2 regions of the Colwellia sp. KU-HH00111 genome follow, and region 1 is predicted to be linked to the other one. Evidence: predicted binding sites of a transcription regulator. Region 1 holds the regulator's gene; the other holds the start of a gene.

Region 1 (17,144 bases):
GAAACTTCATGACTTAACGCCCCTATTTTCAATAAATGATAACCAAAAAATTTTTGCCACCAAGGTTGTAAGGCTTGCTCAATAGTGGTCAAAATAGCTTGACCATTAGGCAAGTCTTGCCATGACTTTGGATAATGCGGTTGTCTAAAGGCTAAAGCAGGTTTCATAGTTTAGGGTATATTGCCTGATGCTTTCATTAATAAACTCAGTATAATTAACTCATAATCTTAAGCAAGTTGGAACTTACAAATGCATTCAATTAAAACAACTCCATGGGCGGTTAATGTTCAGTCAATCAAGGCATTTTCAGACAATTATATCTGGGCACTTACTTCCAAAGAATCTCAGGCATTAGCGTTAGTTGACCCAGGTGATGCAGATAGTTGTATTGCGTTTATTGAGAAAAACCAACTGGTGCTAACAGCTATCCTGATCACCCATCATCATGCTGATCATACTGGCGGTATCAATCAATTACGTCATTATTGCCAAAAAAAACAATGGCCTTTAACCGTATATGGACCTGCCAATGAGCTTATACCACACTGTGATGTAAAGTTAGATGAAAGTCATACCGTACATTTATCAGCGCTTAACATTGAACTAGAGGTGATTGATTTACCCGGACATACTGCTGGACACATTGCCTATTTTACCAGGTGCAATACTCAGCCAATACTATTTTGTGGAGATACCTTGTTTTCTGGTGGCTGTGGCCGGCTGTTTGAAGGAACTGCCAAGCAAATGCTAGCATCATTAACTAAGTTAACCCACTTGCCTGATGATACCCAAGTGTATTGCGCCCATGAATATACCCAAGCCAACCTAAAGTTTGCCCTAACTGTCGATCCCAAAAATCAAGCGCTAATTGATTATAACAACCAAGTAAATCAGCTGCGTGCTAACAACCAAGCCACCATTCCAACCACCATTGAAACTGAAAAGCAAATAAACCCTTTTTTACGAAGTGAGGAGTTATCAGTACAAGCGAGCGCCATTGCATTTAAAGCCAGTACTAAAACCAACAGCCTTGATGTTTTTACCACAATTAGAAGCTGGAAAGACCAATTTTAACGTGTTAATCTTGGTTGTTATTGCCTTAAAAAATGCAATTACCCTTATATTTCCTTTTACATTATCATTGGTTATTCATGAAATACTTTTTATTCCCTGCTTTAATTATGTTGAGTGGTTGTCAAAGCACAATACTTTCTCAAAATAATGCTGTTGAAGCTGAAAACACTTACATTACACCCGATTTTATCGCTTCTTCAGCCGATATAAATCAAGCCTTGCTGGCAGATGAAAATATTGATGTTATTCACCCAGTAGATGACGTTAACTTTTCATTAAAAAATAAAGCCCTAACCACCAGTAATGATGTATGGCAACGTATTCGTGGCCAATTAACCTTTAATATTCCTGAAAACAACCGTTTGAAAGTTCAGCGAGATTGGTACATTAAACACCCCAGTTACCTTGATAGGGTTGCTAAACGCGCTGAGCCTTTTATGTATTATATTGTTGAAGAGCTCGAAAAAAACAATGTTCCTATCGAGCTTGCGCTATTACCCATAGTTGAAAGTGCTTTTGACCCTTTCGCCTATTCTCACGGTAGAGCTTCTGGTATGTGGCAGTTTGTACCCAGCACCGGAAAACGCTTTGGCATGAAACAAAACTGGTGGTATGACGGTCGCCGTGACGTAATCGCATCAACAGCAGGCGCGATAGCTTACATGAAATATTTACATAAATTCTTTGATGGCGATTGGTTACTTGCTTTAGCTGCCTATAACTCAGGTGAAGGTCGCGTGAGAAGAGCCGTTAGAAAAAACAAAAAACTGGGGAAAAACACTGATTTTTGGTCGTTAGATTTACCTAGAGAAACTAGAGCCTATGTCCCTAAACTTCTGGCATTAGCTGATATTATTAAGCGACCTGAGCAATTTAATTTAAGTCTTTATGAAATAGCCAATGAAGAAGTTATTAGCCAAGTAAACATAAAATCACAATTAGATTTAGCAAAAGCTGCAAGTTTAGCTGAACTATCTTTGGCTCAATTGCAACGGTTAAACCCGGGCTTTAACCGTTGGTCGACCGATCCTAAGGGGCCACACCGACTGGTGTTACCTAAACATAAAGTTAAACATTTTGAACAAAGTCTAGCAAAACTTGATAAAAATGACCGTTTAGCTTGGCAACGTTACAAAATTAAAAGCGGTGATAACTTAGGTTTTATTGCCAATAAATTTCATACCAGTATTGATTTAATTAGCCAAGTCAACGGTATTAAAAATAATCAAATCAGAGCAGGAAAGCATTTACTCATCCCTGTAGCGGCAAAATCGCTTGATAACTACATTCTCTCTCAAGATCAACGAATAGCAAAAAAACAGGCTAGACCGCAAAAAGGCGTTAAATTAACCCATACGGTTGTAGCAGGTGACAACCTTTGGGATATTGGCAGACATTACAAAGTTAACAGCAAGAATATTGCAAAATGGAATGGCTTTGCCCCACGCGACACTCTAAAATTAGGGCAAAAGCTAGTCATTTGGCAAAAGCCTGCATCATCAAACAAAAGAGCTAACACCGCAAGAGCCAGCGCTAACATCGAGCAAGCAGTAATGCGCAATATTACCTATAAAGTTCGTCGTGGTGATTCTTTCGCCCGAATTGCCAGTAAATTTAATGTCCGCATTAGTGATATTGAGCAATGGAATAGCTTAAAGCGCAGTGAATATTTGCAACCTGGGCAAAAATTGAAACTATCGGTTGATGTAACTAATAATATTTAATCTATGCCCAATAGCATTAGTCAAACAGCAGCGATTAAGTCGCTGCTAGTACTATAAACGCTGACTATCAAAATCGATAAAAAACTGCTGCTGTTCAACTTGTCCGTTCTTCACTATTTCGACCTGTACCCAAAGGCGCCAAGTCATTATTTCTTCACTGCAACTAGCAAGTAGTGAGTGAGCAATCCAATGGTTTTCAACTGTTTTTTTTTGTTCGAAAAATATAGGTATTTTACCCATAAACATATCAACTCCTTCAAGGTAACTAGAGATACGCTTTATTTGAACACTTGCTTCGCTTGGCACAAAACTCAATGCAATACTAAAAGGTAATTCTGTTTTTATTCTTCCATGATCAACTTGTCCTGAAAAATGAAGAGTAAAATCACCATAAACGAAGCTGAGTTCACATTCATTTTGGCTTGATAAGCAAATAAAACTCGGTGGTTCATCCAAATTCTTTTTAATGTGTGCTTGTTCAACTGGCTCGCAAGCACAGATCAACAGCGCACATAGTAGTACCACAGTAAATTTAATCATTATAAATTTCTCCGTTCAAGCAATTGTTATTATCGCCTGACTCCCTTAAACTAATTAGCCTGAATATAAGTATGTTAACAAGTAAGTGATAATTGTGCCTAGTCAAAGTAAATCAAAAATAGACAAAAATAATTATGTGAATTGTGGTGATTGCTCCATGAATTCAGTTTGTCAGCCTGTGACAGCCTTAAATCAATCAATTGATTTAGCTGACAGTTATTTACACCGCAGAATTGTTGCAAAGAACAGTGAAGTACTCTTTCAACAATCAACCCCCCTAACGGATATGTATGCTGTAAGCTCAGGTATCTTTAAACTTTGTCAGCAAAATGATGGCGATGATGAAAATATTATTGGTTTACGCTTTCCTGGCGAGCTTATTGGAGAAGATGCACTCTATTTGAAAACCTACAATTATACTGCTGTTGCCATTGGTGACAGCTCGGTCTGTAAAGTATCCATTGAGCAAATGAGTGCTTGTGGTAAATTAGTGCCGGTTATTCAACAAAATTTTATTGAATTACTCAGTCGACAAAGCCATGTCAGACAACGTAACTTTCAAGCTTATATTGGTAAAAAATCAGCTGATAGTTTATTAGCGGCATTTTTATTAAATATTATCGAAAGAAACGCTAGTTATACCGGTAGTGACGACTCAATTCACTTGCCGCTAAGTCGAAATGAGGTCGCAAACTTTTTAGGCTTAAGGCGTGAAACATTAAGTCGAGTTTTCTCAAAATTTCAAAAAGAGCAATTGATTCAAGTTGATGGCAAAAAAATTCAGCTTATTGAAATAGATAAACTTACCAAGTTGGCTGATTTCTAATAAATAGTCTATCTTGTTAAGTGATAATAAACGATTGGTTTTTATTCGTTTTTTTCTTCGACAATGTACGACTAAAGTCTCAAAAAAAGTAGTTATATCCACAAGGCTATTATGGTTAAGTGAGGGAAACATTGATCCATGTCAAATATAAATAGTAACCACGGTTGATTTATATCATGCTCAAAGGGTAAAATTACCTTGTATATGACACCTTTAGCCCTACTTTTGTGACATATATCAACACTAGTAAAGAAACACACGAAAATAGTTTTGTTGTCGTTTATTTTTTCTACTAAAAATAGAATTATCGTTAACAAAAACTGCTTTTATTCATAACAACACTGCGGAATTCATAACATGACCATAAGTAATACGTCAGCAGTAGACTACAACTTCAACGTTGTCCGTCAATTTACTGTAATGACTGTAATCTGGGGTATCGTTGGTACATTTGTAGGTGTACTTATCGCGGCTCAATTAATTTGGCCTGCATTAAACTTCGATACACCATGGTTAACCTACTCTCGTCTTCGTCCATTACATACCAATGCGGTAATTTTTGCCTTTGGTACGAGTGCGTTATTTGCTACTTCTTATTATGTAGTACAACGTACCTGTCAAACTCGATTGTTCGGTGGCAAATTAGCCGCCTTTACCTTTTGGGGCTGGCAAGCGGTTATTTTGTCTGCCGCCATATCGTTACCTTTGGGTTATACTTCATCAAAAGAATATGCTGAGCTTGAATGGCCTATTGATATTCTAATTGCTGTTGTTTGGGTTTCCTATGCCATAGTCTTTTTTGGTACGCTCATCAAACGCAAAACCTCACACATTTATGTGGCAAACTGGTTCTTCGGTGGTTTCATTGTTACCGTAGCCGTACTTCATATTGGAAACTCTATGGTAGTGCCTGTTTCAATGATGAAGTCATACTCTATCTATCCTGGCGCTATTGATGCCATGATGCAGTGGTGGTACGGTCATAATGCCGTTGGTTTTTTATTAACCGCTGGTTTCTTAGGTATGATGTACTACTTTGTCCCTAAGCAGGCTGAACGTCCCGTATACTCATACCGCTTATCGATAGTTCATTTTTGGGCATTAGTTTCTTTGTACATTTGGGCTGGTCCGCATCACTTACATTACACCGCTTTACCTGATTGGGCTCAATCAGTAGGTATGGTAATGTCTGTGGTTTTATTCCTGCCATCTTGGGGAGGCATGATCAATGGTATTATGACGCTTTCTGGCGCTTGGCATAAACTTCGTCATGATCCTATTTTACGTTTCTTAATCGTGTCTTTATCTTTCTACGGTATGTCTACCTTCGAAGGACCTATGATGGCAATTAAATCTGTTAATGCGTTATCACATTACACTGACTGGACTGTCGGTCATGTGCATTCAGGTGCATTAGGTTGGGTTGCTATGGTATCAATCGGTGCCTTATACCATTTGATTCCTGTTTTATTCAATCAAGGTCGTATGTACAGTATACGGTTAATCAATATTCATTTTTGGATACATACCACAGGTATTGTGCTTTATATCGTTGCTATGTGGATTTCAGGTGTAATGCAAGGTTTGATGTGGCGTGCGGTGAATACCGACGGTACCTTAACCTATAGCTTTGTTGAAAGTTTGACCGCCTCTTACCCATTCTACTTTATACGATTTGTTGGTGGTGTTTTAGTAGTAACAGGTTTTGTACTCATGGCTTATAACATGTTTAAAACCATCGGCGCTAAAGACGGAAGTCTTAAAGCTGTTGAACAAGCTTAAGGAGATTAAACATGCAAAACAATTCTCAAAATAAACATGAAAGTGTTGAAAAAAATGTAGGTTTATTCTTTCTATTTACCATTTTCGCTATCAGCATTGGTGGCTTAGTAGAAATTACCCCGTTGTTTTTTCAAAAAGAAACAACGACACCGGTTGATAACTTAAAACCTTATACCGCATTACAAATGGAAGGCCGTGATATCTACATTCGTGAAGGGTGTAGCAACTGTCATAGCCAAATGATCCGTCCATTTAGAGCTGAAACTGAACGCTATGGTCACTACAGTGTTGCTGGTGAACATGTCTGGGAGCATCCGTTCTTATGGGGCTCAAAACGTACAGGCCCTGATCTAGCACGTGTTGGTGGTCGTTATAGCGATGATTGGCATATCGCCCATTTGATCGATCCTCGTTCTGTTGTGCCTGAATCAAACATGCCTTCATTTAAGTGGCTTAGCGAGACTAAGCTTGACGGTGAGCTGACAGCCAAAAAACTTGAAACCTTTAACTGGTTAACCCGTAATCGCAGCCACAAAGATGAGAATGGCAATGCTATTCCACTCTACTCGCAGGCTGAAATCGACGGTGCAGCTGACGCAGTGAGGGGTAAAACTGAAATGGATGCCATGGTTGCATATTTGCAGTCACTTGGTCATGCCTTGAAGTAAACTGATGGATTACGGAACACTTAGAGGGTTATTCGCCCTCCTAATATTGGCGTTATTTATTATTATCGTGGTTTGGTCCTATTCAAAAAAACGCAAAGCATCATTTGATGATATTGCAAATTCTATTTTTGAAGAAGATGAACTAAAGCAAAAAAATAAATCGCGCCATCATGATACAGATAGCAAACAGGAGACTAATAATGTCTAGCTTCTGGAATATATGGGTTTGGGTTCTTACCCTAGGCACCTTAGTAGGTATGTACTTATTACTGCGTTGGTGCTTAAAGAACTTTGCAGGTGTTGAAGAAGGTGAGTCAATGGGTCACACCTTTGATGGCATTGAAGAGTTAAACAATCCACTACCTAAGTGGTGGAGCACATTTTTCTTATTAACTATTATTTGGGCTTTTGGTTATATTGTTCTATACGGTTTAGGAAACTGGACAGGGGTATTAGGTTGGAAAAGCTCGAATCAAGGCATTCTAAATATTGCTGAGTCTAAAGCTAAAACAGCCCAATATTTGGCCAGTGATTCAGGGGTGTTAGTTCAGTATGATCGTGAAGTAGCACATGCTGAAGAAAGATACGGTCCCATTTTTGAAGCCTACGCTGCTCGTAGTATTGAAGATTTAGCAAGTGCTAAAAATGTTGAAATTGACTTTGATACCAAAGGGGAATTAACCGCTCAACAAAGTGATTTGTTACAAGCAAAAGAAGCCCTTAAAGTTGGCCAGCGTTTATTTATACAAAACTGTGCACAATGTCATGGCTCAGATGCTCATGGTACAACGGGTTTCCCAAATCTTGCTGACAAAGATTGGCTTTTTGGTGGCACACCTGAAGCGATCAAAGAAACCATCATGAATGGTCGTATAGCGGCAGGTATGATGGCTTGGTCTGGTGCCTTGGGCGGTGAAGCTGGAGTTAAAGAAGTTGCAGCCTATGTGATTAGCTTAAGTGGCCGCTCTGTTAATGCCGAGCTTGCCAAAGCAGGAAAAGCCAAATTCGGTCTTTGTGCCGGTTGCCACGGCCCTGATGGTCAAGGGAGCTTAGCGCTTGGTTTGCCTATGGGAGCTCCAAATTTGTCTGATAATATTTGGTTGTATGGTGGTTCACAGCGTGCTATTGAAGCATCTATCCGCAATGGCCGTGCTGGCGTTATGCCACCATGGAAAGATATTCTAGGTGAAGAGAAAGTGCATGTCATCAGCGCGTATGTTTACTCGCTTTCTCTCGACTGATAGTTTAAAAGACCTCGTTATTGATAATCAATCTGATATTCTTTAACAGAAGAAACACAACCCTAGCTAACACCTTGTTAACTAGGGTTTTTTATTATAAAAAACCCATAAAGAAAACTAGCTCAAAATACATAAAAACGCTATAATATCTGTCAATTTGATTCAATCGAATAATGATTTAAACCTTATGAAAACATCTTGGTATCGTGAGCCTTGGGCTTGGTTAGTTTTTATTCTGCCCTTTACTGCGGTTGTGGCAGGAATAACCACTTATATTATCGCTAATACTGATGCAGATACTCTAGTGGTCGGTGATTACTATAAAACAGGTAAAGCGATTAATTTACAAGTAGCTAAAGTGAAACAAGCGCAAAAGTTAGGTATGCGCTTTGCGTTAAAGTTTTCAAACAATGAACTTGTCATTAAGCCAACAGGCATTGAAAAGGTATTTCCGTTACTTAATGTGAGCTTTTTCCACCCTACACTCGCCGAGAAAGACTTTTATTTAGCCTTAACCCCCGATGGTAATGGTTATTTTAGACAAGTTTTTGATAAAACTATTACTGGAAAATGGAAAATAACGTTAACACCTTTTGACAACAATTCCACCGATAGTTGGAAAATTCAAGAGACCATTTACTTACCTCAATCTGATTTTATCGACATAATTCCTGATCCAACAAAAGCACAGTAATATGTCGAATACCTGTTTTCATTGTGATCAGCCTATACCTCAAGGCATCAACCTTACGGTTACTATCAATCATAAAAAACAAGCTATGTGCTGCATTGGCTGTCAAGCAGTTGCACAAACCATTGTTGATAATAACCTAACACAATATTATTTATATAGAACTGAACCAGCGCAAAAGGGTTTAGAGCTAGTTCCTGAGCAGTTAACAACCCAACTAAAGAAAAATAAATTACTTGACCAAGCTGCGCTTCAAAGTGAATTTATTTACCAAGATCATGGAGTTAAAGAAGCAATATTAACCGTTGATGGTATCAGCTGTGCCGCCTGTGCTTGGTTAATTGAAATGCAACTAACTAAATTAACCGGGCTTGTTTCAATCAGTGTTAATGCGACCACCCAGCGCGCAACGGTAAAATGGCAAGATGACGTCATAAAGTTGAGTGCCATTCTCAACGCTATCGAGCAAATTGGCTATCAAGCGCTGCCTTTTAAAGCCAATGAAATAGAACAGCGAAATAAAGTAATGGGAAAGGTGTTTATTAAACGATTAGGTATCAGTGGCATTTTAATGATGCAAATTATGATGATAGCTATTGGTTTATATTTTGGCGCATTTTCTGGTATGGCAGAGCATAATAAGTACTACTTGCGCTGGGTTAGCTTTATTTTAGCAATTCCTATCGTATCTTACGGCGCTTACCCCTTTTATGTAGGGGCAATCAACACCTTAAAAATAAAACGTTTGTCTATGGATGTTCCGGTATCTATCGCTATTATTTTAGCTTTTAGTGCAAGCGCATGGGCTACCGTGACCGCACAAGGTGAAGTATATTTTGAGTCTGTTTCAATGTTTACTTTTCTGTTACTCATTGGCAAGTTTTTAGAGTTTAGAGCACGATCTCATGCTGCTCAAGTTTCCGCCAACTTATTGAAACTGATGCCAATGACAGCAACAAAAATAGCACGAGTGAACGACACTCAATCTAAAATCAACAACGAAGCATCAAAAGAACTATTAGTTGCAGCCAAACAATTAGTCGCAGGTGATTTAGTGCTAATTAAGCCAGGTGAGGTGATACCAGCTGATGGTTTAATTATCAGCGGTAGTAGCCAAATTAATGAAGCAATGCTCACTGGCGAGCAAACTCCGGTAAATAAAGCCACTGATGATACAGTATTCGCTGGCACTATTAATAGTGATGGTAATCTAACCGTGCAAGTAACGCAGCCTAGCAACCAATCATTTTTAAGCCAATTGATCCGCTTAAGTGAACAATCACAAGCGCATAAACCTAAACTAGCCCAGTTTTCAGATACGGTTGCGCAATTTTTTGTTGCTATAATTTTAGTAACCGCGATAGCCACTGCTATTTATTGGCAGCAACACTTACCTGAAGAAGCTTTTTGGATAACCTTATCGGTATTAGTTGCCACCTGCCCTTGCGCACTATCTTTAGCCACCCCTACGGCATTAACGTGTGCAACAACACGATTAAATAATGAAGGCATTATGATTAAATCGGCACATGTAATGGAAACAATGCCAAACATCGAGTGTTATGCTTTTGATAAGACAGGTACATTAACTACGGGAGAGTTTACCCTCGCCAAAGTTGATATAATTAACCATGCTGAGCATATAAATAGTTATTCCACAGCACAAGTTTTAGCTATCGCCGCCGCATTAGAATCCTACTCCGAGCACCCTCTAGCTAAGCCTTTTGCTCAGTATCGTGATTTTAGTTTACCCATCAACACGGTAAAAGTTTTGTCTGGCAGAGGCGTTATTGGCACAGTCAATGGTCAATGCTATAAAATCGGTAAAGCAAGTTGGCTATTAAACGCTAAAGCGCAAGTAAAACAGCCTGAGTATCTAAATGCATCTTGTTTATTAGTGGCCGAAGATAAAATCATAGCAGCCTTTTATCTGGTTGATAAAATACGTTCTGACGGGCACTCCCTCCTTGAGCAATTAAATAAAAGTCACCGCACGATAATGCTCTCAGGTGATAATCAATATGCCTGTGAAAAATTAGCAAAACAGTTATCAATACCTCAGTGTTATGCTAATTTAAGTGCCAAAGATAAAATGACCGTGTTACAGCAACAACAAAGTGAACAAGGGGCCACCGTTGCCATGGTTGGCGACGGTGTTAATGACTCGCCAGTATTCGGTGCTGCCCACGTCTCTATTGCTATGGGTTGTGGAACTGATATTGCAAAAAGCGGCGCTGACGTTATTTTATTAAATAATAAACTGAGTAGTATACTTACCTTAGCGAACATAGCAGCTAAAACCAAGCGCATCATTTTTCAAAATTACCTGTGGGCGTTCGGTTATAATGCTATTGTGCTACCTTTAGCTGTGAGTGGTTTTATTACCCCATATTTAGCTGTTATAGGTATGTCTGCGAGTTCTATTTTAGTTATTACCAATTCACTGCGCTTACTGAAAAAGTAACGCTAACCTTTACAGCGTCTGCTGGGGTTTATTGTAAGAGTCAAAGTAATGAGCATTATTTATATTTTAATTCCAATCGCGGTGTTATTAACAGCCCTTGGGGTCTATCTGTTTTTTTGGGCGGTGAAAACTGAGCAGTTTGATGATCTAGAAAAGCAAGGGATGAGTATTCTATTTGACGAAAAAGAACAAGGTGACACTGAACAAACAACGAATAAAGCGATTAGACATAACTCTGAGGATGAAAATCCAAGCAAATGAATATCGATATATTCTCCGCTTTTCTAATTGGTCTGGTTGGCTCAGGACATTGTATTGTTATGTGTGGTGGGATTACGACTATGCTAACTTCTGCCCTACCTACAACGATTAAAGACCCACAGCAAATTCCAGTAAACAATCAAAAAATTAGCTCCAAAAAAGTTAATAAAACCGCGTTGATTTTTTGCTATAATTTTGGACGTATAGCTTCATATAGCCTTATTGGCGCTATTGTTGGTTTTACTGGCTCAATTGCCGCCAAAAATATTGGTATACCATTAGCTGGGTTAAGAATGTTTTCTGCCTTATTTCTTATATTGCTTGGCTTATATTTAGGTCAGTGGCTAATGTGGCTTAATCATGTAGAAGCGCTAGGTAAAAAACTGTGGCAAAAAATTTCACCGTTAGCAACAAAAGCCATACCTGTAGACTCCCCAACAAAAGCATTAACTTTAGGGGCAATATGGGGTTGGTTACCCTGTGGGTTAGTCTATTCTACATTAACATGGGCTTTAGCTAGCGCTGATATCGTCACAGGTGCAGGTATTATGCTCTTTTTTGGTTTAGGCACCCTACCTGCACTATTAACCTTATCCATCGGCTTCAATAGCATAAAAAACAACCTAGTCAAGCCGGCTTTTAGAAAAACAATGGCTTTAGTGCTTATTCCTTTAGGTATTTATAGTTTTATTGTTGCATATCAACAAATGTTTTAATACCATAGTCAAATACATGAAATAAGAGTAACTACTTTAAAAGTTACAACAGCTATTTCTTCAAAAGATGAGTCTCGCATGCCTAATAAGAGTTGCCCTGGCACACAGCACATTAGTTGCCAAAATTGTAGTATCAGTGAGCTTTGCTTACCTTTTACGCTAAATGAACAAGAGCTAACTACCCTTGATGATATTATTGATCGGAAGCGCCCTATTCATAAAGGCGATAAACTTTTTACTGATGGTCAGGAAATGCATGCATTGTTTGCCATTCGTTCCGGTACTTTTAAAACCTTTACGGTCAATGAACAAGGTGAAGAACAAATCACAGGCTTTCATTTAGCCGGTGATTTACTTGGGTTTGATGCCATTGCAGATACAGAGCACAAAAGCTTTGCTCAAGCGCTTGAAACGTCAATGGTCTGTGAAATACCCTATGACAATTTAGATACCTTATCTAACACTATGCCAAAACTTAAAAAGCAGGTGTTACGTTTAATGAGTAATGAAATACGTACTGATCAAGAAATGCTAACATTGCTCAACCGAAAAAATGCTGAGCAACGAGTTGCTACTTTCTTAGTGAGCTTAAGCGAACGCTATCACGCCCGCGGTCTTTCTCCTGCCGAGTTTCGCTTAACTATGACACGCAGTGATATTGGTAATTATATTGGCCTAACAGTTGAAACTATCAGCCGATTATTGAACCGCTTTCACAAAAACGGCTTAATTAACGTTGATGGCAAGCTAATCAGTATTTTAGATATTGATCAATTAACTGATTGCGCTGAATTATAATTCTCCTCCTTATAGCTGATATCGATACACCTCGATATCAGCGTATCTAAAGCCTACCTAACCCATAGAAAATTGATTTAAAACAAGCATTAATTCCCAACCTTTGCTATAAATTAACTAGAGTATAGTTTTATAAACAAATAACAATGGGATTTATCATGGAAACTTATCAAAATATATTGGTTGTTATCGATCCAACAACGGATGAACAAAAAGCGTTAAAAAGAGCAATAGATCTAGCGACCAGCATCAAAGCTACTGACAGACAAGTTAAAGTAAGCGCCTTTTTGAGTATTTTTGATTTTTCTTACGAAATGACCACTATTTTATCCAGTGATGAACGCGATGTTATGCGCCAATCTGTCATTAAAGATAAAGAACTTTGGTTACAAAACATCATTGATGAGTTAAAGCCAACAATTGAGATTAATTGCCAAGTAGTTTGGCATAACCGTCCTTTTGAAGCCATTATAGAGCGTGTAATTAAGGATGATTATGATCTTGTCATCAAAGGCACTCACCAACACGATAAATTAAAATCTGTGGTTTTTACTCCCACAGATTGGCATATCCTACGTAAATGTCCTTGTCCGGTATTACTAGTAAAAGAGCATGAATGGCCAAATAATGGAAATATTCTTGCTGCACTTAATGTTGGCAGTGACGAGGAAGAGCATCACTCGTTAAATATAAAAATAACTAAAGAGGCCAAACAGCTAGCTGGGCTTATTCAAGCCAATGTGCATTTAGTGAATTCTTTTCCTGGCACCCCAGTCAATATTGCCATTGAAATTCCTGAGTTTAACGCTAACGAATATAATGACACTATGCATAAACATCATGAGCAGGCGATGATTTCACATGCTAACCAATTTGATATTAGCGTCGCTAACACCCATGTTGAAGAAGGCCTTCCTGAAACAGTAATAGAGCAAGTCGCTAACAAAATTGATGCAGAGCTTGTTATTTTGGGTACAGTGGGTAGAACAGGGTTTTCAGCGGCTCTCATTGGCAATACTGCTGAACATGTTATTGATCAACTCAATTGTGACGTACTTGCCCTTAAACCCGACGGTTATACTTCACCCTTGCAATAGCACGACGGCGAATATTGAGATCACGAACAACGGTAAGCTTAATAGTTAAACTTACCGTTTTTCTTTTGTTCTGAAAAACCTTATAGCGTTAAAAATGCAAAAGCCCTATAATGCGCGGCAAATTAAACGCCACTGAGTTGAACAAAAATCATGTCAGTAACTGAAATACCCAATCAATCTCTAGATATAATCAAACTTGAAAAAAAACTAAGACGCAATGTAGGTAAAGCTATTTTTGACTACAATATGATTGAAGAATCAGATGTGGTAATGGTAACCATCAGTGGTGGCAAAGATTCATTTACCATGTTGGATATTTTATTAAAATTGCAAAAAGCAGCACCGATTAATTTCAAAATTATTGCGGTAAATTTGGATCAAAAACAACCTGGTTTTCCAGAAGAGGTTCTGCCTCACTACCTTGAGTCGCTAAGTATCCCATATTATATCGTCGACAAAGATACTTACTCAGTGGTAAAAGAAAAAATATCTGAAGGAAAAACCACCTGTGGTCTTTGCTCTAGATTACGCAGAGGCACATTGTATTCATTTGCCGAGAGTATTGGCGCTACAAAAATAGCACTTGGTCACCACATGGATGACATTGTCGAAACCATGTTTCTTAATATGTTTTATGGTGCGAAGCTTAAAGCGATGCCACCAAAACTAAGATCAGATGATGGCAGAAACATTATCATTAGGCCGCTTGCCTACTGTAGAGAACAAGATATTATTGAATTTGCCAGCGCTCAAGAATATCCAATTATCCCATGTAACTTATGTGGCTCACAAGAAAACCTACAACGACAAAATGTTAAAGCCATGCTCAGCGAATGGGAGCAGAAAGTCCCCGGACGTGTGGAAAATATTTTTAAATCACTTAAAAACATCAGCCTGAGCCAACTCGCAGATACCAACCTTTTTGATTTTTCCAACTTAACAATTGATAGAACTGAAGAAAGAGCAGCCTATGAGTTTTCTGGTGAAACGGTTTCCTCAACCAATATCGATGAATCGCTTTTTATTGATGTGACTAACGTTTAATCAGCTATTCAGCAACAATTATTGGTTGTCTATCATTATTCTCTGTTAAGTATTGCCGGTTATGTCTTAGCATATTAGTGATTTCAATAACATAATCGGCTCCTCGCTCAGAGTAAGGTAACAAACCTGTTGCAAGTATTTCAGCGCTTAATTCGTGTCCCTGTTCACGTAATTCAGCGCGGATTGTCCGAAAAACACGATAGGCTTTATTAGAGTTAATATTGTATAAGTAGTGAGCAACTGCGTCGTCTAAACTCTTAAAAGCCGCAACTTCATGTTTATCACCCTCAGTGCGACCATTTGGTACCATGCCGCAACCTGGGGTATAACACCAAATGCCAAAGAAGTTTAAACCTATACGCGAAAAGCGTGAAGTGCCCCACGCTGACTCGTTAGCCGCTTGTACTAACACCAAAGGCATAGGCACAATATCAACACGTAACAGTAATTCATGTAATTGTACTAAGACTGAAGCGTGTTTTTTCACTTTATACTTGCTCGTTAATTGCGCTAACGCTTGTTGCTCTTGCTTAGTTAAAGTGTGCTTTTGATTTATTTTATCTAGCCATTGAAGGAGTTTAGCTCGTTGTGCAAGTAGATGCTGATTCTGCTTATTTACCGCAGGCTTCATATAGTTAAAAAAGTGCTTCTTTTTTTGCTTGGTATCAGAAATGGCAGCAAAATCAGGCAAAGTCATTTGATGCAAAGGGTTTTCCGGCAGTTTTTTAACTACTGGTTTGCTTTTAGTCCTAGGTGCCATAGTTGCCAGTGGTTTTACTTTTAGCGCAATTTCTTTTCCCAATGGTTCTAGCGGAGTTGTTGATGGTAATTCAACGGTTGTAGCTACTATGTCTTCTTTTAAGAAAGTAAATGGCGCTATCATAGCCAACGTGACAACTAACGAAAGAACCAGCTTGATCAATTGTGTGCTTTTCATAAAAAATCCCATATCAAGCTATACAGGCTTTGACTATAGCGGCTTATGTTAATGTGACGTAAACTATTGCGATTAAAGCAAAGTATCAGAGTTAATTTCACTGATTGTAAATTCATTTTACGCGGAAAATGTATCATCAGAATCAGTATTATCTTGTACTGAATTATCAGTAGTTGCACTTGAAGTGTTATCAACACCACCATTAGTGGCTAAACTCACCCCAAAAATCTCACGATATACTATGCCTTTTACATTGTAAAACAAGGGTGCAAGAAAAGAGCAGCCAAACAAAAAGATCATAATTCCTAAGGGTGCAAAGCTTGATTCTAGCAATAATGCTAGCGGTAAAATCAACACCAGCAATGATAAAAGTAAAATAAAATATAACACCAACAGAGACAAGAATTTAAAACGTAAGGTTTGTATTGACAACACAATCGCTTTCATTGGCGTCATTTTCTTTTCAATCACCAATGGAATGGTCAAAGATAAGGTCACCGCAAGAAAAATGCCGGGTAAAATAAAAAGTTGAAAACCTAAACTAATTAATATGGATGTCAACAGCGCACATAACACCACCCAACTTGCTCGCTTTAAGAACCCAAAGGTCATTTTAGGGGCTGTTTTCAAGCCCACAGCATTTAGAACCCCCATCATTTCAACACCAGCAATAAATGGCCAAACGGCAATGGTAACCACGACATTGAGTAACATACTCGCTTCTGGATCAGCTAATACCGACTCAATCCCACCTAAGTAGTTACTGACCAATAACGAAACTAAAATGCCCAGTATTAACGAAAACAACAAACCTAAATTGATTGCAAGGCGAGACTTTAGCGTTTGTTGCCAAGATTCAGTTAAAATGGCCTTAACATTGATTTGGTATTCACCCTTAAGTGCACTTTCAATGTTACCGCCTACCTGTACGATAGTTATTTTTTCTGACAAACTAATAATCCTTCTAAACTTTAGCGAGAGCCTAGCACATAAAACCGGTATTATACCCGAATTGCATCTGAAATGTTTACAACGCAATCATGTGTTTAAATCGCTTAATATAAGCTGCACTGCAAGTAATAACAAAATAACACCCATCCCCCGATCAAGCAGATAACCTCTAATTTGTAAAAAATAGCGAATTTTAGGGTGGGTGAGTAAATAAGAAAGGAACACAAACCAAGCAGCGGTCGCTAGTGTCATATATAAACCATAACTCAACTTTATGGCAAAAGGCGTGTCTGGTGCGATAATAACTGAAAATAAACTAACAAAAAACAA
Region 2 (17,144 bases), on a different contig from region 1:
AACCCGCTACAGCTTAGAGAAACCACTATGGATGCCAATACTCGCCGCTTAGTTCAACTGACTGCCTTTGATGATGAACACAGCGAAACCATTGAAATGATGGATATGTTGCTATCTAAAAAACGATCAGGTGATCGCAAAGAATGGCTGCAAACTAAGGGTGATATGGCGGTAGTGTAATTGAGCTAAAACGTTTATAAAGAGTAACCATGTTTTCACAAATATTCACCATTATTTTTCCGCTTTTTGCTATTGTTTCCATTGGTTTTTTTTATGGTAGAAAGCATGCACCCGACATGGTTTCGGCTAACCAACTTAATTTAGATATATTTGTTCCTGCGTTAATTTTACATGTATTAGCTGACAAAAGTTTTCAAGTTGACACCTATTCACAACTCGCTATAGGGGGCGCGTTTGTGGTGATATTCTCTGGGTTTTTAGCGTGGCCGGTTGCTAAACTCATGGGCTTTAATGTTAAAACCTTTGTGCCACCAATGATGTTTTCTAATTCTGGTAATATTGGCTTGCCCTTAGCTTTGTTTGCTTTTGGGGAGCAAGCGCTTCCTGCCGCGGTGATGTTATTTATTGTGGAAAACACCTTACATTTTAGTTTAGGTATGAAAATGATGGATAGGAAGATTTCGCTATTTTCTATCGTAAAAATTCCTATGGTTTTTGCTGTGGTGGTGGGGTTGTGCTTAAGTGTTAGCGGTTTAGTGTTACCTGAAGTAGTTACTATTTCAATAGAGATGTTAGGTATGGTTTCTATTCCCTTAATGTTATTTTCGCTTGGGGTAAGGTTAACGTCTGTAAACCTACAAGACTGGAAAATAGGGCTAGTTGGTGCCATTATTTGCCCGGTCACGGGGATTATTTTGGTGTTATTGGTTGCACCGTTTTTACATTTAACTGAATTACAATATGGCCAGTTATTGATTTTTGGAATATTACCGCCAGCAGTGCTTAACTTTATGGTGGCTGAAAAATACAATCAGCAACCTAAACAAGTTGCATCAATCGTGTTAATCGGTAATTTAGCCAGTTTGGCAACTATTCCTACCGTGCTTTATTTCTTGTTATAAACAATCAATGTCATAATTTTGTCATATCATTATGTTATAAAAATGCGCTAAAATTATTTCATGTGTAAACCCTTATTATCCATTGGGTTTATTTGTTTAGATAACCTTTAAAAAGAAAAATCATGACTATAAAAGTAGGTATTAACGGTTTTGGCCGTATGGGAAGGTTGATCATGCGCGCAGCATTTGACTGGCCTGAAGTAGATTTCATTCAGATTAACGATCCCGCTGGAGATGCTCCAACCTTAGCGCATCTACTTAATTTTGACTCAATCCATGGACGTTGGCACCTTGAGGCAAAGAGCGAGCAGAGAGGTGAGGGCGAAGCACATAAGGGTCAAATACTTGTTAATGATCGGCGTATTACTATTTCAAATAATCGCGCTATTTCAGACACTGATTGGTCGCACTGTGATTTAGTTATTGAAGCCTCTGGGGTGATGCGTGACAAACATAAGCTGCAAGCCTATTTTGACCAAGGTGTTAAAAAGGTCTTGGTTACGGCACCAATGAAAGTATCAGAGCAAGACCAAGATGTTGTGAATATAGTGATGGGTGTTAATCAGCATTTATACCAAGCTGACAAGCACGCTATTATTACTGCAGCCTCATGTACAACTAATTGTTTAGCCCCTGTAGTCAAAGTGCTACAAGATCATATCGGGATCAAACATGGTAGCATGACCACTATTCACGATATCACCAACACCCAAACCATTTTAGATGCGCCGCACAAAGATTTACGTCGTGCTCGGGCGTGCGGACAATCACTCATTCCAACGTCAACCGGCTCGGCCAAAGCCATTACCGATATTTTTCCTGAATTAAAAGGCAAACTTAACGGCCATGCAGTGCGTGTACCTTTAGCAAATGCATCAATAACTGATTGTGTCTTTGAAATGCAACGTGCCGTGACCGTTGATGAAATAAATCAGCTAATGGCAACAGCTGCACAAGGTGAATTAAAAAATATTTTAGGTTATGAAGAGCGCCCATTAGTGTCGGTAGATTATAAAACCGATCCGAGATCGGTAATTGTTGATGCACTCTCTACCATGGTGGTTAGTGATACTCAGCTCAAAATGTATCTTTGGTATGACAATGAATGGGGTTATGCCAATAGAAGCGCAGAGTTAATGAAATTAATTGCGTTAAGTGTGTAAATGTTTGCAAAAATACAAAACCTACCGTTAGCTGTTAAACAATATGCAGTAATTACCGGTAATTACTGGGCATTTACCCTAACCGATGGCGCATTGCGCATGTTGATATTATTGCACTTTTATCAGCTAGGTTACGCGCCTTTAGCCTTAGCAATGCTGTTTGTTTTTTACGAAGTCTTTGGGGTTATTACTAACCTTATTGGTGGCTGGTTGGGCGCACGCGTGGGCTTGAATAAAACCATGAATATTGGTTTGTTCATGCAGGTGTTTGCCTTGTTAATGCTGGCGATACCAAGCGAGTATTTGTCAGTTATATACTTAATGACGGCACAAGCGTTGTCAGGTGTGGCTAAAGATCTCAATAAAATGAGCGCCAAAAGCAGTATTAAACTGTTGGTTGCCAATGTTTCAGCGGGAGATCGTGAAGGCACCTTGTTTAAGTGGGTGGCCTTGCTAACGGGCTCTAAAAACACGTTAAAAGGGGTTGGCTTTTTTCTAGGGGGCTTTTTACTAACAACATTAGGCTTTCAAGGGGGAGTGCTATTAATGGCCGCAGTATTGGCTGTTGTTGCCCTATTGAGTGTCACGTTACTTAAAAAAGACTTTGGCATAGCAAAATTCAAACCTAAATTTACCGATATTTTCTCTAAAAATCGTTCGCTAAATTACCTGTCAGCAGCGCGATTATGTTTATTTGCTGCTCGCGATGTTTGGTTTGTTATCGCTCTGCCGGTGTTTTTGGCTAGTCAATTAGAGTGGCAACATCAAAGTGTTGGCGCGTTCTTTGCGCTTTGGATAATTGCCTATGGTGCGGTACAGGCTTATACGCCTAACTTATTCAATGGAGAAAAACGCAATGGCGACACGGCAGAAAAAATTGACGTTAATGGTCGTTTAATTGCCTTATGGTCAACAATTTTAGCTGTTGTCATCTTGATGGTTTTTATTAGCCTGGCTATCAGCCCATATGCTGAAATTGTTATATTACTCGGGCTATTAGTTTTTGGTGGTATTTTTGCTATCAACTCATCGTTGCATAGCTATCTTATTGTTGCGCTGGCAAAAGAAGATGGCGTTTCAATGGATGTGGGGTTTTATTATACCGCTAATGCGCTGGGACGTTTATTAGGTACAGTGCTTTCTGGGTTACTTTATCAAGCCTTGTATACCGATAAACAAGGCTTGCTGGCGTGTTTGTTAGCTTCTTTTTTACTATCATTAGCAGCTGCTTTTTTTATTAAGCGGGTTTAGCTTTTAATTCGTAGATAAAAAGATTTATACTGACTTTACAATAATAATATTGAAAGGTTACTGCCTTGACGGTTAAATTTTTGGTAAAATTGTTACTCAGTCTGTTTTATTGTTTTATCGTTATTCAAACGAGTATGGCTGCTGTACCTCAAGGGGCAGAAGCAGGCGTTCCTGCTTTTGATAAGGCAGCAGAAAAAATAGAAACCTTAATTGATAGTAATGTGCCATTAGCGCAGACGCAATTAAAGCGGTTTGAAAAACAGTTTCAGCAATTATCGCTAAAACAAAAAATCACCTACCAAAACCTATTAACCGATACTTACCTGTTACAGGCACAATATCATTTAGCTAAACAGTCGGCATCTGACGGCTTAGCGCTAACCTTAAAACTTTCTAGCCCGAGCTTGTTAATTTCTGAGTTACTCTATAGTCGTGGCTTTGCTTATGAAAGTATAGGTGAGACAGAATTAGCCACTAAAGATTATGAAAATGGGCTTGAATTAGCTAAATCACTTCATGATAACGTACTAATTGCCACAGGATTGGCGAATTTAGGCGCAATTTATTACCTGACCGATCGTTATGAAAACTCATTAATTGTGTTAAATGATGCTTACAATATTGCCAAGCAAACAGATGATGATGAATTAAAGGGCATGGTAAATTCTGAGCTAGGCATTTTATATGTGTATCTAAACCAAAGTGAACAAGCCATGGTTTACTACCATCAAGCCTACCAACATTATAAAAAAGCAAAAAAAACTAATTCTTCTTTGAGTGCATTAGTCAATATTGGCATGAATCACTTGTATGAAAAAGAATATGAACAAGCAATAAGTATATACAAAACTATCATTAAAGAATCCGAAGGCGTAGCGCTTAATCAATTGATGTATAGCACTTATTCTGGACTGTCATGGGCAAATTTAAAAAAAGAAAACCCTAATCATGAAGCTAGTTATCAGTATTTATTATTGTCAAAGCAGTACATGGAAGGCATTGAGCAATATGATATTAAACTGCAATATTATACCGATGAAGCATTTGTGCTATATGAGCTTGAACATTACCAAGAAGCACTTGAAAGCATGTCCAAAGTAGAAAGTATCCTGGCGCAATACATGCCTTTAAGTCAGCTTAAAATGTATACCCGTATCAATATTATCAACTTGAAATCTAAAACATTTCATAAACTAGGACGTTATCAACAGGCCTATGAGTTGCAAGCACAGCGGCTATCGCTGACTCAGCTGTTACGTGAAAAAAAACATACGCAGTCTATTGCTGAAGTACGTTTAGCTTTAGAAGCCAAGCAAGCTGATTTACACAAACAAGTGCTAAAAAATAAGCAAACGCTACAAGAGGTTTCTTTGCAAGAAGCAGAGCAAAAAAAGTCTCAACAAAAGCGCTATTTATTTCTTATCGCTATTGTAGCGCTAATTTTTGCTTGGCTATTAGCTAAGCTGGTTCAAGGTCAACGAAGGCTATACAAAGCATCAAGCACTGATATGTTAACCGGGATTTCTAATCGTAGAAAATTGATGAGAAAAGGGCGGAAGTTACTACAAAAGGCTAAAGCTAGAAAGGCAGATTTTAGTGTCATCATGATTGACATCGATCAGTTTAAAAAAGTAAATGATCGGTTTGGCCATAGTGTTGGTGATCAAGTTTTGAAAAAAGTTGCAGAGCTTGGTGTTACCTTTATACGAAAAACTGATTTATTTGGTCGTTTTGGTGGTGAAGAATTTATTGTATTTTTGCCTAATACCTCAACCGCGCAAGCTAAAATGATTGCGGAACGTTTTCGCTCTTCGGTTGAAGGCTATCAGTGGCAGCTAAAAGATAGTTCACAAGCCCCTTTAACTACCAGTGTAAGTATTGGCGTTGTTTGTAGTGCTGATGTGCCGCTAGATAAAAAGTACGAGTTAACTGCATTAATTAATCAAGCGGATAACTTGCTTTATCTTGCTAAAAAGCAAGGGAAAAATAAGGTGTGCAGTTTATGAGTAAATGTTCAATCAGAGTGATTTTTGGGCTGTTAATAGCACTTTGTTCATACCCCTTAGCTGCAGCGGATGAAAAACAAGAAAGTACCGGCTTAACTCAAGTAAGTGAATACCCACTTAACGCTCAAGTACAGGTTTTAGCTGAGGCTGTAACAAAAGGCTCTATCAAAACACGCAGCTTGTTACAGCAAATTAATGTTGAAGGTGCCATGTTTAATTATGCTGAGCAGTATTTAATTCTATTAGCGAAAGCAACTATTAAGCAAGAAGAGCAACAACATCAAGCGGTTATCTCATTAATTGAACAAGCAAAGTCATTAAGAAAGCATATAGTTGAAAAACAACTTAATACGCCGTTTTTTTCTCATGCTAATCTGATCTTAGCTAATAGTTACGCAGCGATAGAAGATTACAATAATGCTTATTTGGCTAAAAAAGCTTTTGTTGATGAATATAACAATTACAGTGATGCTAAGCGTGAAAATACTGTAAAATCCTTGACTCAAAAGTATGAAATTGCCCATAAAAAAGAAGCCAATGCGTTATTAGATAATCAAAACCAGTTAAAGGCGCTGCAAATTGGTGATGTAAACCAGCAGCAAAAAGATCAACAGCGAAATTTTATTTTAATTTTCTGTACCATTTTACTGTTTATTTTGCTTTTTTTACGTCAGTTGAGAATCAGGCATAAGCTACTTATTTTGGCTAAAACTGACAATTTAACAGGTTTATTAAATAGAACAGAATTATTTAATAAAGGTGCTAAGTTGGTTGAACTTGCGAATGAAAAAGCGCAACCGTTAAGCGTTGTACTTTTTGATATTGATAATTTTAAGCAAATTAACGATGATTTTGGTCATCACATTGGTGATTTAGTGTTAAAAAAAATCGCTGGGTTAGTCAGCGAAACTATGCGCTCTCGTGATGTTTTTGCCCGTTTAGGCGGCGAGGAGTTTGTTGCTATACTGCCTAATACTGATATGGATAAGGCCAAAGCCATTGCCGTAAGAGTGATTGAAAAAATAACGCAACACGCTTTTGACCAAGAAGGAGTCAATTATCAGTTAACCATTAGTATTGGTGTTGCCAATTTGCAAGAGACTAAGGCTGTATTTGACGATATTATTCATGCCGCTGATCTGGCAATGTATCAAGCAAAAGCTAAAGGGCAAAATCAAATGGTTAGTTATGAAACTATTAGCGATGTGCAAGAAAGGCGACAACGCTAATGTTTTGAATTCACTTGGCTATTAAAATCATATAAGCTGTATTTGATACAGGTATTTATCACAATTTATAAGAAGAATTAATCGCATGAAAGTATGCGATACTAGGAAGTCATTTCATGTCTGATGTGCTCGAATATAGTCCAGATGGGGTTGAACAAGTCCCGCTAAGACGCTTTACTGAAGAAGCTTATTTAAACTATTCCATGTACGTAATAATGGATCGTGCTTTACCGCATATAGGTGATGGCTTAAAGCCAGTACAACGCCGTATTGTTTATGCTATGTCAGAGCTAGGGCTATCAGCTGCTGCAAAATATAAAAAATCGGCACGTACTGTGGGCGATGTATTAGGTAAATTTCATCCCCATGGCGATAGTGCTTGTTATGAAGCCATGGTGTTAATGGCACAACCCTTCTCATACCGTTATCCGTTGGTTGATGGCCAAGGTAACTGGGGGGCTCCAGATGATCCTAAATCATTTGCTGCCATGCGTTATACTGAGTCTCGCTTATCTAAGTTTAGTGAAGTATTACTCGCAGAGCTAGGTCAAGGTACGGTAGATTGGGTGCCAAATTTTGATGGCACTATGAAAGAGCCTAAAACGTTACCTGCGCGTTTACCTCATATTATGCTTAACGGTATCACAGGTATTGCTGTTGGTATGGCAACCGATATACCACCTCATAATGTGCGTGAGATTGCTGATGCTTGCGTGCATTTAATTGAGCAACCCAAAGCGGAAGTGTCTGATTTGTTGGCACATGTTCAGGGACCAGATTATCCAACCGATGCAGAAATAATAACCCCAAAAACTGATATTGAAAAAATATACCAAACCGGCCGTGGTAGCATAAAAATGCGGGCAGTGTATGAGGTTGAGCAAGGTGAAATTGTGATCTCTGCCTTGCCACATCAAGCTTCAGGTGGGAAAATATTAGAACAAATTGCGGCACAAATGACGGCTAAAAAGCTGCCAATGGTAATTGATCTTCGTGATGAGTCTGATCATGAAAATCCGGTTCGTTTGGTGATTGTGCCTCGTTCTAATCGCGTTGATACTGAGCAATTAATGCAACATTTATTTGCTAGTACCGATTTAGAGAAAAGCTATCGCGTTAATATTAACATGATCGGCTTAGACAATCGTCCCGCGGTTAAAAACTTGAGAGAAATCTTATCAGAATGGCTTGAATACCGTCGTGAAACAGTGCGTAGACGTTTACAATATCGGCTAGACAAAGTACTCGCCCGTTTACATATTTTAGATGGCTTATTGGTTGCGTATTTAAATATTGATGAAGTAATTGACATTATTCGAAGTTTTGATGAACCAAAAGCTGAATTGATGTCTCGCTTTGGTTTATCTGAAATACAAGCCCATGCAATTTTAGAAATAAAATTAAGACAGCTAGCCAAATTAGAAGAAATTAAAATTCGTGCCGAACAAGATGAGTTACGAAATGAGCAAGAATATCTAGAAAAAACGCTCAATTCAAAAGCACGTATGAATACCTTAATGAAAAAAGAGATCCTTGCAGCCGCCAAAGAATATGGCGATGAACGTCGTTCTAAACTGGTTGAACGCAGTGAATCAAAAGCCTTAACAGAAAAAGATTTGGTGCCAAGCGAGCCAGTCACGGTAGTGGTATCTGACAAAGGTTGGGCTCGATGTGCCAAAGGTCATGATATTGATGCAACAAGCCTTAACTATAAAGCTGGCGATAATTATTTATGCTCAGCCAAGGGGCGCAGTAACAGACCTGTTGCTTTTATTGACTCATCTGGCCGGGCATTCACCACAGATGCACATACTTTACCAACTGCACGGAGCCAAGGTGAACCCTTAACTGGACGTTTTAATTTAGCCTCTGGTGAAACCTTTGTTCATTGTGTTATGGCTGAAGATGAGGCCAAGTACTTGTTAGTCAGTGATGCAGGCTATGGCTTTATTAGTAGCTTTAGTGACATGATCAGTCGTAATAAAAATGGTAAAGCATTAATTTCTCTTCCTCCATCAGCAAAAGTATTAACGCCGCAGTTAGTTGAGAATATTGATGATGATGCTTGTTTGGCCATCACCACAGAAGGGCGAATGTTGGTCTTTGCAGTTAAAAACCTACCCTTACTCAGCAAAGGTAAAGGTAATAAAATTATTAACATTCCTTCAGCACGGTCAAAAGCACGTGAAGAGTATGTCACCTTACTGGCTATTGTGCCTGATGGCGCATCGATAACTTTGCATGCGGGCCGTCGCAAATTGACGTTAAAAGCAACCGATATTGACCATTATCGTGGTGAAAGAGGACGACGAGGCAATAAGCTACCTCGAGGCTTACAGCGTGTCGACCAAATTGAGATTGAATTACCTAAGCTTGAAGCAACAGACGCTGTGGCGTTAGGCTCAAGCGATGGTGATGAATAAAATGGATGTTGGTCTGGGCGATTGAGCTCAGACCAAGGTTCATATTAGTTAAAATTCATTGATCAGTATCAATTATGATGTAAATAATAACTATTTTCATTGTGTCTTTATCAATCTCAGTGTAAAATGCAAATAATAGTAATTCTCATTAAGAATGAGAGTTCCCCTAGGTATTTTACTGATCATGCAAGTTAGTTAAATCTCGCCATGATAAGTGCACTGAGAAAGGTAATAAAATGACTTTAGTTGATGTAGCAAAAAATCAGGTTGTTAAAATTTGTGCCTTACCCAAGGATGAAGCGTTATCTGCCCAATTACTAGAGCAAGGTTTTTCGTTACGCACTGAAGTCGCACTTGCCCACAAGGCACCTTTTAATGGCCCTTTAGCGTATAAACTTCACAATACTAAAATCAGCATTCAACGTGCTATTGCAGAGCAAATTCAGGTGGCTGTTGCCTAGTTGCTTGCGCATTTGATTTTGCCCCTACTGTGCATTTATATTAAGTTAAATTAACTGACCTTCAGTAAACGTTATACGAGTTATTTTCATGAGTTGTTGTTCTAATTCTTCGTCGTGTGCACAGAATTCCATGCCATTACCTGGTCGGCATTATGCGCTGGTTGGTTTTGCTAATTCAGGTAAAAGCACGCTTTTTAATTTATTATCATCTCGTGATAAAAATGCGGCTAAACAGAATGTTGGTAATTTTTCTGGTATTACCGTTGCGGCAAAAAAAACACAATTAACACTCAATAGTGTTGATGCATTTCTTTCTGACTTACCCGGTTTAAGCTCTCTTACCCAGCGTGGCGAGCAAGGACAAGACTTAACAATTTCGCAGCAGTTCATTCAAAAAAATGATATTGATTGTTTAATTAATGTGGTCGATATCAATCAAATAAGTCGTCACCTTTATTTAACAACACAACTACTTGAATTAGGCATGCCTATGATTGTAGTGCTTAATAAAACAGACAAACAACAACATCAAACGGTCGATATTAACAAGTTAAGTGATGAGTTAGGCTGTCCGGTTGTGGCTATTAGTGCCCAACATAAAAACGCTTTAGTGCAAGTCGAGCAAGCGTTATTACAAGTACCAACTGCTACTCACACTAATGACAAAGAACAAGCTGAACAAGGTCGACCTGTCATTACTGAAACCAGTGCAAGTATTCAAGCAAGGCAAGATTACATTGCGGATCTACTTTTAAGAGTTAGTAGTGAACGTGGTGGTGCGAGTTTTTCTGATACATTAGACAATGTTGTACTCCACCCTGTGGTCGGTATCCCAGTGTTTTTCGCCATGATGTATTTGCTGTTTATGTTTGCTATTAATGTTGGCAGTGCATTTATCGACTTTTTTGATATTCTAAGTGGTACCTTGTTTGTTGATTATCCATTGCACTACCTTGACCCTTTAGGCTTGCCGCAGTGGGTGCTTACCATTGTTGAAGGTGTTGGTAGTGGTATACAAACGGTGGCTACCTTTATTCCAGTGATTGCCTGTTTATTTATCGGTTTGTCGTTGTTAGAAAACTCAGGCTATTTGGCTCGGGCTGCTTTTGTTGTTGATAGTGTGATGCAAAAAATTGGTTTACCCGGTAAAGCGTTTGTGCCGCTAATTGTTGGTTTTGGCTGTACTGTGCCTGCGGTCATGTCGGCACGCGTGCTAGATAGTGAACGTGAGCGTATTACTACCATTATGATGGCACCCTTTATGTCATGTGGTGCGCGTTTACCTGTTTATGCGTTATTTGCTGCCGCTTTCTTCCCTGATAGTGGCCAAAACTTAGTGTTTTTATTGTATTTAATCGGTATTGCTGCCGCTATTTTTACCGGGTTTTTATTAAAGAAAACGGTACTTTGTGGTACTAGCTCATTGAATATTATGGAGTTACCGCCTTATGAAGTGCCTCGCTTTGGCGCAATGACTAAACGTGTTTGGCAGCGTACTTATGGCTTTGTTACTGGCGCGGGTAAAACCATTGTTATTGTGGTGTGTTTACTTAATTTCTTTAATTCTATTGGCACTGATGGAAGTTTTGGACACCAAGACAGTGAACAATCAATATTGAGCCAAAGCGCACAGGTGGTGATGCCAGTATTGGCACCTATGGGTATAAAAGAAGATAACTGGCAAGCCGGTGTGGGTATAATTACCGGTATTTTTGCTAAAGAAGTCTTGGTTGCAACGTTTAATAGTTTATATTCGCCAACCTCTTCTGAAGATGGGGCCGAGCCTTCGTTAATCGCTAGTTGGCATGAGGCAACCGCCAGCATTAAAGAAAACTTACTAGGTATAGCCCCTGATGATCCTTTAGGGATTGATGTAGGAGATTTAAGTGATTTAGCGGTGGTAGCTCAAGAACAACAAGTTGAATTAACCACTTATCAAGTCATGCAAGCTGCATTTGTTGGTCAGTTAGGTGCATTTAGTTATTTGCTCTTTATCTTGTTGTACACGCCATGTGTTGCAGCTATGGGCGCAATCAAAAATGAAGTGGGCGCGCGCTGGGCAGGTTTTGCCGCTATTTGGAGTTTTGTGCTGGCTTATTTAATGGCAACCTTGTGCTTCCAAGTAGGTAACTTTTTAGCGACACCTTTGCTCTCCAGTATATATATTGTTGGTGTATTTGTGAGTTTTGTTGGGATTTACTTCTGGCTGAAACATAAAGGTAGTAAGGTGCTAACGATTCCTGTGTCGGTTAGTTACTCTTAATACTATTTACTGTTAGCATTTATTGTTTTATGAAAAAATTAATAAGACTAACTAAAAATAATAAAGAACCTGATAACAGCATTAAGAGATAAAAAACTCGTGCCAATAACCTATCAAACTTTGTAGTATGCTTATAGATCAAAGGTAAGTCAGCATCAAAAACATCAAGTGAAGACTTTACTTTCTTATTTCTATATTTATCAAAAACAAGTGCATGAGCGACATTAAAAGCATCGTAACCACTAATTAACTCCATACCCAAATTATTTTTGATGTCAGGATTTTTACGCAGTTTTCGCATAGTTACCCAAGCAAATATCACCCATAGTAAGCAACTGAATAACATGCCAAAAAAAGCAAATCCTTCTATCCATTTATATACAACCATTAATTTAGCAACCATTTCATAATGCTGTCATAGTAACTTTCTGCAAGTTCCTTAGAGCCACTGTCTGTTAGAATTGACATGCTAGCCACAGTTAAACCTACACCTACTAATATAACTAATCCCATAGGTGTTAACGCAGCGACCATTGGTAAAGCACTAACAAGCCCAAAACCGACCCTAGAAGCAAGAATGCCCATACCACCACCTGCAGCAAAACCACTGGATTCAACAAACATTTCTTTATGCCAGTTGCCTCCATATTTCGCCGTGTTAATGATACCTGCGCTACGAGAAGTAAAATCAATCGCTGCAAGGTTATTTGTTAGAAATTTAGCGTGGCTTCCAAAGCGCGCTAATGAGTTAACTTGTGCTTGGTTCGTTACTTGTAATTTAGCAATACTGCTCTCATTGCGACTATCTTTGGCAATGTTTAATGCTCGTTTCATGTTAAATAAAGGTGAGCGATTAGCATTTGTTGCTTGATTTTGCGCGTGATTAAATTCACGGCTGAATTGTAATGACATTTTATTATATGCCATTTTAACATGCATACGATTACCTGTGTTTTTATTCTGTTGGTAACGATTTAATGCCTCTTCATATCTTTTAACTGCTTTAGCAAAACCGTCTAAACGACTACTTGCCACTCCTACCCCTGAGCCAATAAAAGCAGATTCTTGATTTTTAAAGTCGTCTTTTACTTTGGCTAAGGCAGTTACTGCTTCGCTACCCATTGCCAATGAAAAATCCGTGATGGTTTTGGCTCTATTACCTACCGATAATTGATTAACTAACGAGCGTGACAAGTGGTTTTGACTGGGTTTTAATTGATAAGGTCTATAGGGTTTTAGCAATGATAATTCAGGCATGTCACACGAGCCAACAGGGTCGGTGTCAATAGCGCATTGTTGTTTAAAAAGGGAGGCGTTAAACGGTTTATTACAGAGAATGACTTCACTCATTTCATATCCTTGTTGAGTTGATAATTTAATCCAATTAAATAGGACGCTTATCCTATCAAAACAGTATGAAAAAAACAAAGCGATTTTTCTGCTAGGCTGATATAGTTTTCTTAAATTAAGTGTTTTTGAGAAAATGGAATATCGGTATGACTAGTAGGGCAAAACATAAACGTATTGCGATCTTAACCAGTGGTGGCGATGCGCCAGGAATGAATGCAGCTATTCGCTCAATTGTACTAGCTGCCCATCATTATCACATTGACGTCATTGGGTTTTATCATGGCTTTAATGGTCTAGTTTGCGCTGATAATACTCAACCTACAATCAAGTTAACCTTAGATGATGTTAGTAACATCATTCATCGCGGTGGCACTATTTTAAAAAGTGCTCGTTGTCAGCAAATGTATAGCGAACAAGGTATTAAACAAGCCGCTAAAACCTTAACTGCACATAATATTGATGCTTTGGTGGTTATTGGTGGTGATGGCTCTTTTAATGGCATGCTCTCTTTAGCACAGCATTGGCAGGGACAATTAATTGGCATTCCCGGTACTATTGATAATGATCTTGATGGTACTGATTTTACTATTGGTTTTGCAACAGCGGTTAATACCGGTATTGAGGCCATTGATAAAATTCGTGATACTGCCGATGCGTTTGAGCGAGTTTTTATTGTTGAATTAATGGGCCGTCATAGTGGTCATATTACTTTTAATGTTGGCATTGCCTGTGGTGCAGAACAAGTGCTTTCTTTTGAGAATTTCTCAGTTGATGATAAGCAGGCAAAACTGCAACAACTGGCTGATGAAATTAAATGCGCACAAGAAAATCGCCATAGTAGTTATATTATAGTCATTGCCGAAAATTTATGGCCCGGAGGGGCTATGGAATTAGCAAAAGAGTTGAAACAACAAGCCGCCATTGAGTGTACTGCCTGTGTGTTGGGGCATATTCAACGCGGCGGCTCGCCAGTCCCTAAGGATAGATTACTAGCAACTAAAATGGGTGTTGCTGCCATGCAAGCTATTATTGATGGTGAGACAGGTATTATGATTGCTGAGCAACATAGCGCTATTTGTCATATTGCATTAGCGCAAGCGGTCAAACATCATAAAATGGTGAATAAACAACTCGTTGATGCGCAAGAAAACATTTTAGCCTTAACCGCGCAAAATCAGTATTAGTACACTTGCCTTTTTTAATAGGGCTGTCGCTAGCACTGTGATTAATGAGAGACTAACGGTAGCGATAATGAAAAGCGACTGCCTTGGCCGAGTTTGCTGTCGACGAACAACTCAGAGTTAAGGATTTTGCTGAGTTTTTGACTAATCGCTAACCCTAAACCTGCATGGGTAGTACTATCTTCTATCGCATTGCTAGCACGATAGCGTGCGTCAAAAATATAGGCGATATCTTCTTTACTGATACCTGAGCCGTTATCAGTAACACAAATTTTTATTTTGTCTGTGTGTTGGCTAACAATAATAGCAACCTCGCCATTTTTATCAGTGTGTCTTATGGCATTTTCTAACAAATTAGTGATAATACGTTCAAGTTTAGCTATGTCTGAGTAAACAATAAAACGGCATTGTTGGGGCTGTAAGCTCAAACGGATATGTTTACTTTTTGCTTTAAGTGAAAACTTTGCCATGATGTCGTGTAGTAACTCACCAATGGCAAAGGTTTCTAAGTTAACGCTAACTTGACCGTCTTCTAGATGTGCAAGTTCAAAAATTTGGTCGATTAATCGTTTTAATTGCATGCTATTGCGTTGCACCGTTGCGAGGTAATTTGTACGTTCTGGCTCCTCAACAGCTTCACCTTTGATGACGAGTGTTTCAATATATCCTTGCATAGTTGCTAATGGGGTGCGTAAATCATGGGATAAATGCGCTAACAGCTCTCGCCTGACCCGATCATTTTCGGTTAATTGGCTCAGTTGCTGATTGATTTGTTCAACCATTGAATTGAACGTATTTCCGAGCATATCAATTTCATTGTGTTGATTCGTTTGCCAATGACTGAGGGTTACCTTATTTTGATCAAACTTGACCGATTTGAGTGCTTGCATTTCAGTCACTAACTTTTTAATAGGTGCAGTGAAATAACGAAACACGGCTAATAAAATCAGTAGCAATAGCATAGCTGCGCCAATAAATAGCGCTCCAAATTGTTGCAGGTGCTCATCATTTTTAACTTGGCTAAAAATAGAGTCATAAATTTCTCCACCAATAATGACATACAAGTAGCCTTGCAAATTGTCACCACGATAAATAGGCGCGGCTGAAAAAATTTTTTGCTTGTTTAAGTCACGTGGATCATCACCAAAAACTGGCACAGCAGTAGGGTTTGCAATTAAATTGACTAAGGGACTTAATTCAACATTCTTACGCTTTATTTTACTGGCTTCGGCAGAATAGGTGATGATATTGCCAGCAGGATCAAGAAAGTAAAACTCAAACGCAGGGCCTAATAGCATCAGGGTATGAAACAAGTTCTCTAATGCGGCTTTGTCATAAACCCCATCTTGCAGCAAGGGATTATCGTGGGCTAAATGTTCAGCCAGTTGAATATGTAGTTTTTGCTCGGCTTGAAATTTTGAATGCTCTGCTAATGAATTACTCCAATAAAAAAGCAATGATGCTAGTACCATAAAGGAGACGCACACTGATAAAGCAAGTTTTTGATATAGTGATATTTTCATAGAGTAACTCAATTGTAATAGTGCTTAATGAACGCCAGCAGAGTTTAATTTATATCCCACGCCCCATACGGTTTGGATTATTTTCGGCTCGGCGCAATCTTCTTCTAATTTATTGCGTAATCGGTTGATATGAGAATTAACTGTGTGTTCGTAGCCACTGTGGTTATAACCCCAAACACCGTCTAATAGTTGCGAACGGGAAAATACTTGGTCAGGGTTTTTACATAAAAAGTCGAGTAATTCAAATTCCGTTGCTGTTAAGTTTATGGCATTGTCGTTGTATGTCACTTGATGATAACGTTGATCCACTAACAGCTTGCCCAAGCATGTACTGCCATTTTGTTGCTGGGCGTTTTGGCTGCTGGATTCATTGACAATCCCATTGCTTCTTTCTATTAAAGCATGAACACGCCTTAATTGAGTACGCACTCTTGCTTGTAGTTCTCTAATGCTAAAGGGTTTGGTCATGTAGTCATCAGCCCCTAATTCAAGTCCTAAAATCCTATCGGTTTCTGATGTTTTTGATGTCAGTATTAAAATAGCCTGTAACGGTTTTTCTTGTCTTAACTGGCGACAAATATCTAAACCATTAGTGCCTGGTAACATCACATCAAGCATCACTAGTTGATAGTTTTGTTTTAGTGCTTGCTCTAAACCCTGCTGCCCATGACAACAAATGTCACTATCAATTTCTAATTCTGATAAGTGCACTTGAATTAAATTGGCAATATCATATTCGTCTTCAACAATTAAAACTTTGTCTTTCATATTTTGGCCAGTTAGTAAGTAGAACCAAGCTAACTGGCCAAGTTCACCTTACTTTATTCGTGTTATAGTTATTTTTATCGCTGGGTTATCAAAACGATGTGCCTGCGTTAAAACTGAGCTAGATAATCCATCATCTTGACTAACAACCCCTGAATGATAGGCAACAAAGTCAACATCATCACGAATTGCATCAAAACCAACCCCACCATCTGCAGGCCCAGGAATGCTTCCCATCATTTCAGTGTTGGCCTCTGTACCCGCATCAAAAACAGCTAAGTTCCAGGATGTAGAGTCATTTATTGCCATTGTTGAAATATCTATACCAGTTAGACCAGAGAAAGCATCATTTGTATTCACTAACATGGTTGCCGCAGTAAAAAAAGTTGCATTTCGGTCGGTTGTCGATACTTCTATCGTACTTGCTGTTCCCGGTAAAACTACACC

Evidence for each region. Region 1 encodes FNR, which switches genes on or off when oxygen is low (the NO sensors DNR and NnrR bind a similar motif). Its sites were predicted from a motif close to TTGATCTAGATCAA; they were not measured.
Region 2: a site for FNR is predicted at 9,213-9,226, ahead of ABXG98_RS09365 (FeoA family protein). Genes of this name have one in related genera too.

The regions. Positions count from the first base shown of each region.
Region 1 is NZ_BAABWO010000011.1:46,207-63,350, reverse strand. Features, by position in the region: gene ABXG98_RS17075 (class I SAM-dependent methyltransferase) at 1-167, opposite strand, end outside; gene gloB (hydroxyacylglutathione hydrolase) at 250-1,074, shown strand; gene ABXG98_RS17065 (lytic transglycosylase) at 1,152-2,798, shown strand; gene ABXG98_RS17060 (hypothetical protein) at 2,850-3,338, opposite strand; gene ABXG98_RS17055 (Crp/Fnr family transcriptional regulator) at 3,496-4,164, shown strand; gene ccoN (cytochrome-c oxidase, cbb3-type subunit I) at 4,522-5,946, shown strand; gene ccoO (cytochrome-c oxidase, cbb3-type subunit II) at 5,958-6,614, shown strand; gene ABXG98_RS17040 (cbb3-type cytochrome oxidase subunit 3) at 6,619-6,822, shown strand; gene ccoP (cytochrome-c oxidase, cbb3-type subunit III) at 6,815-7,855, shown strand; gene ABXG98_RS17030 (FixH family protein) at 8,043-8,549, shown strand; gene ABXG98_RS17025 (heavy metal translocating P-type ATPase) at 8,551-11,010, shown strand; gene ccoS (cbb3-type cytochrome oxidase assembly protein CcoS) at 11,059-11,271, shown strand; gene ABXG98_RS17015 (sulfite exporter TauE/SafE family protein) at 11,268-11,987, shown strand; gene fnr (fumarate/nitrate reduction transcriptional regulator Fnr) at 12,066-12,785, shown strand; gene uspE (universal stress protein UspE) at 12,944-13,882, shown strand; gene ttcA (tRNA 2-thiocytidine(32) synthetase TtcA) at 14,033-14,926, shown strand; gene ABXG98_RS16995 (glucosaminidase domain-containing protein) at 14,931-15,863, opposite strand; gene ABXG98_RS16990 (hypothetical protein) at 15,981-16,814, opposite strand; gene ABXG98_RS16985 (LysE family translocator) at 16,902-17,144, opposite strand, start outside.
Region 2 is NZ_BAABWO010000004.1:144,799-161,942, forward strand. Features, by position in the region: gene parE (DNA topoisomerase IV subunit B) at 1-180, shown strand, start outside; gene ABXG98_RS09335 (AEC family transporter) at 210-1,082, shown strand; gene ABXG98_RS09340 (ArsJ-associated glyceraldehyde-3-phosphate dehydrogenase) at 1,205-2,245, shown strand; gene arsJ (organoarsenical effux MFS transporter ArsJ) at 2,246-3,496, shown strand; gene ABXG98_RS09350 (tetratricopeptide repeat-containing diguanylate cyclase) at 3,562-5,502, shown strand; gene ABXG98_RS09355 (GGDEF domain-containing protein) at 5,499-6,731, shown strand; gene parC (DNA topoisomerase IV subunit A) at 6,848-9,154, shown strand; gene ABXG98_RS09365 (FeoA family protein) at 9,391-9,615, shown strand; gene feoB (ferrous iron transport protein B) at 9,746-11,878, shown strand; gene ABXG98_RS09375 (hypothetical protein) at 11,898-12,281, opposite strand; gene ABXG98_RS09380 (hypothetical protein) at 12,266-13,228, opposite strand; gene ABXG98_RS09385 (6-phosphofructokinase) at 13,375-14,412, shown strand; gene ABXG98_RS09390 (HAMP domain-containing sensor histidine kinase) at 14,454-15,932, opposite strand; gene ABXG98_RS09395 (response regulator transcription factor) at 15,957-16,700, opposite strand; gene ABXG98_RS09400 (spondin domain-containing protein) at 16,749-17,144, opposite strand, start outside.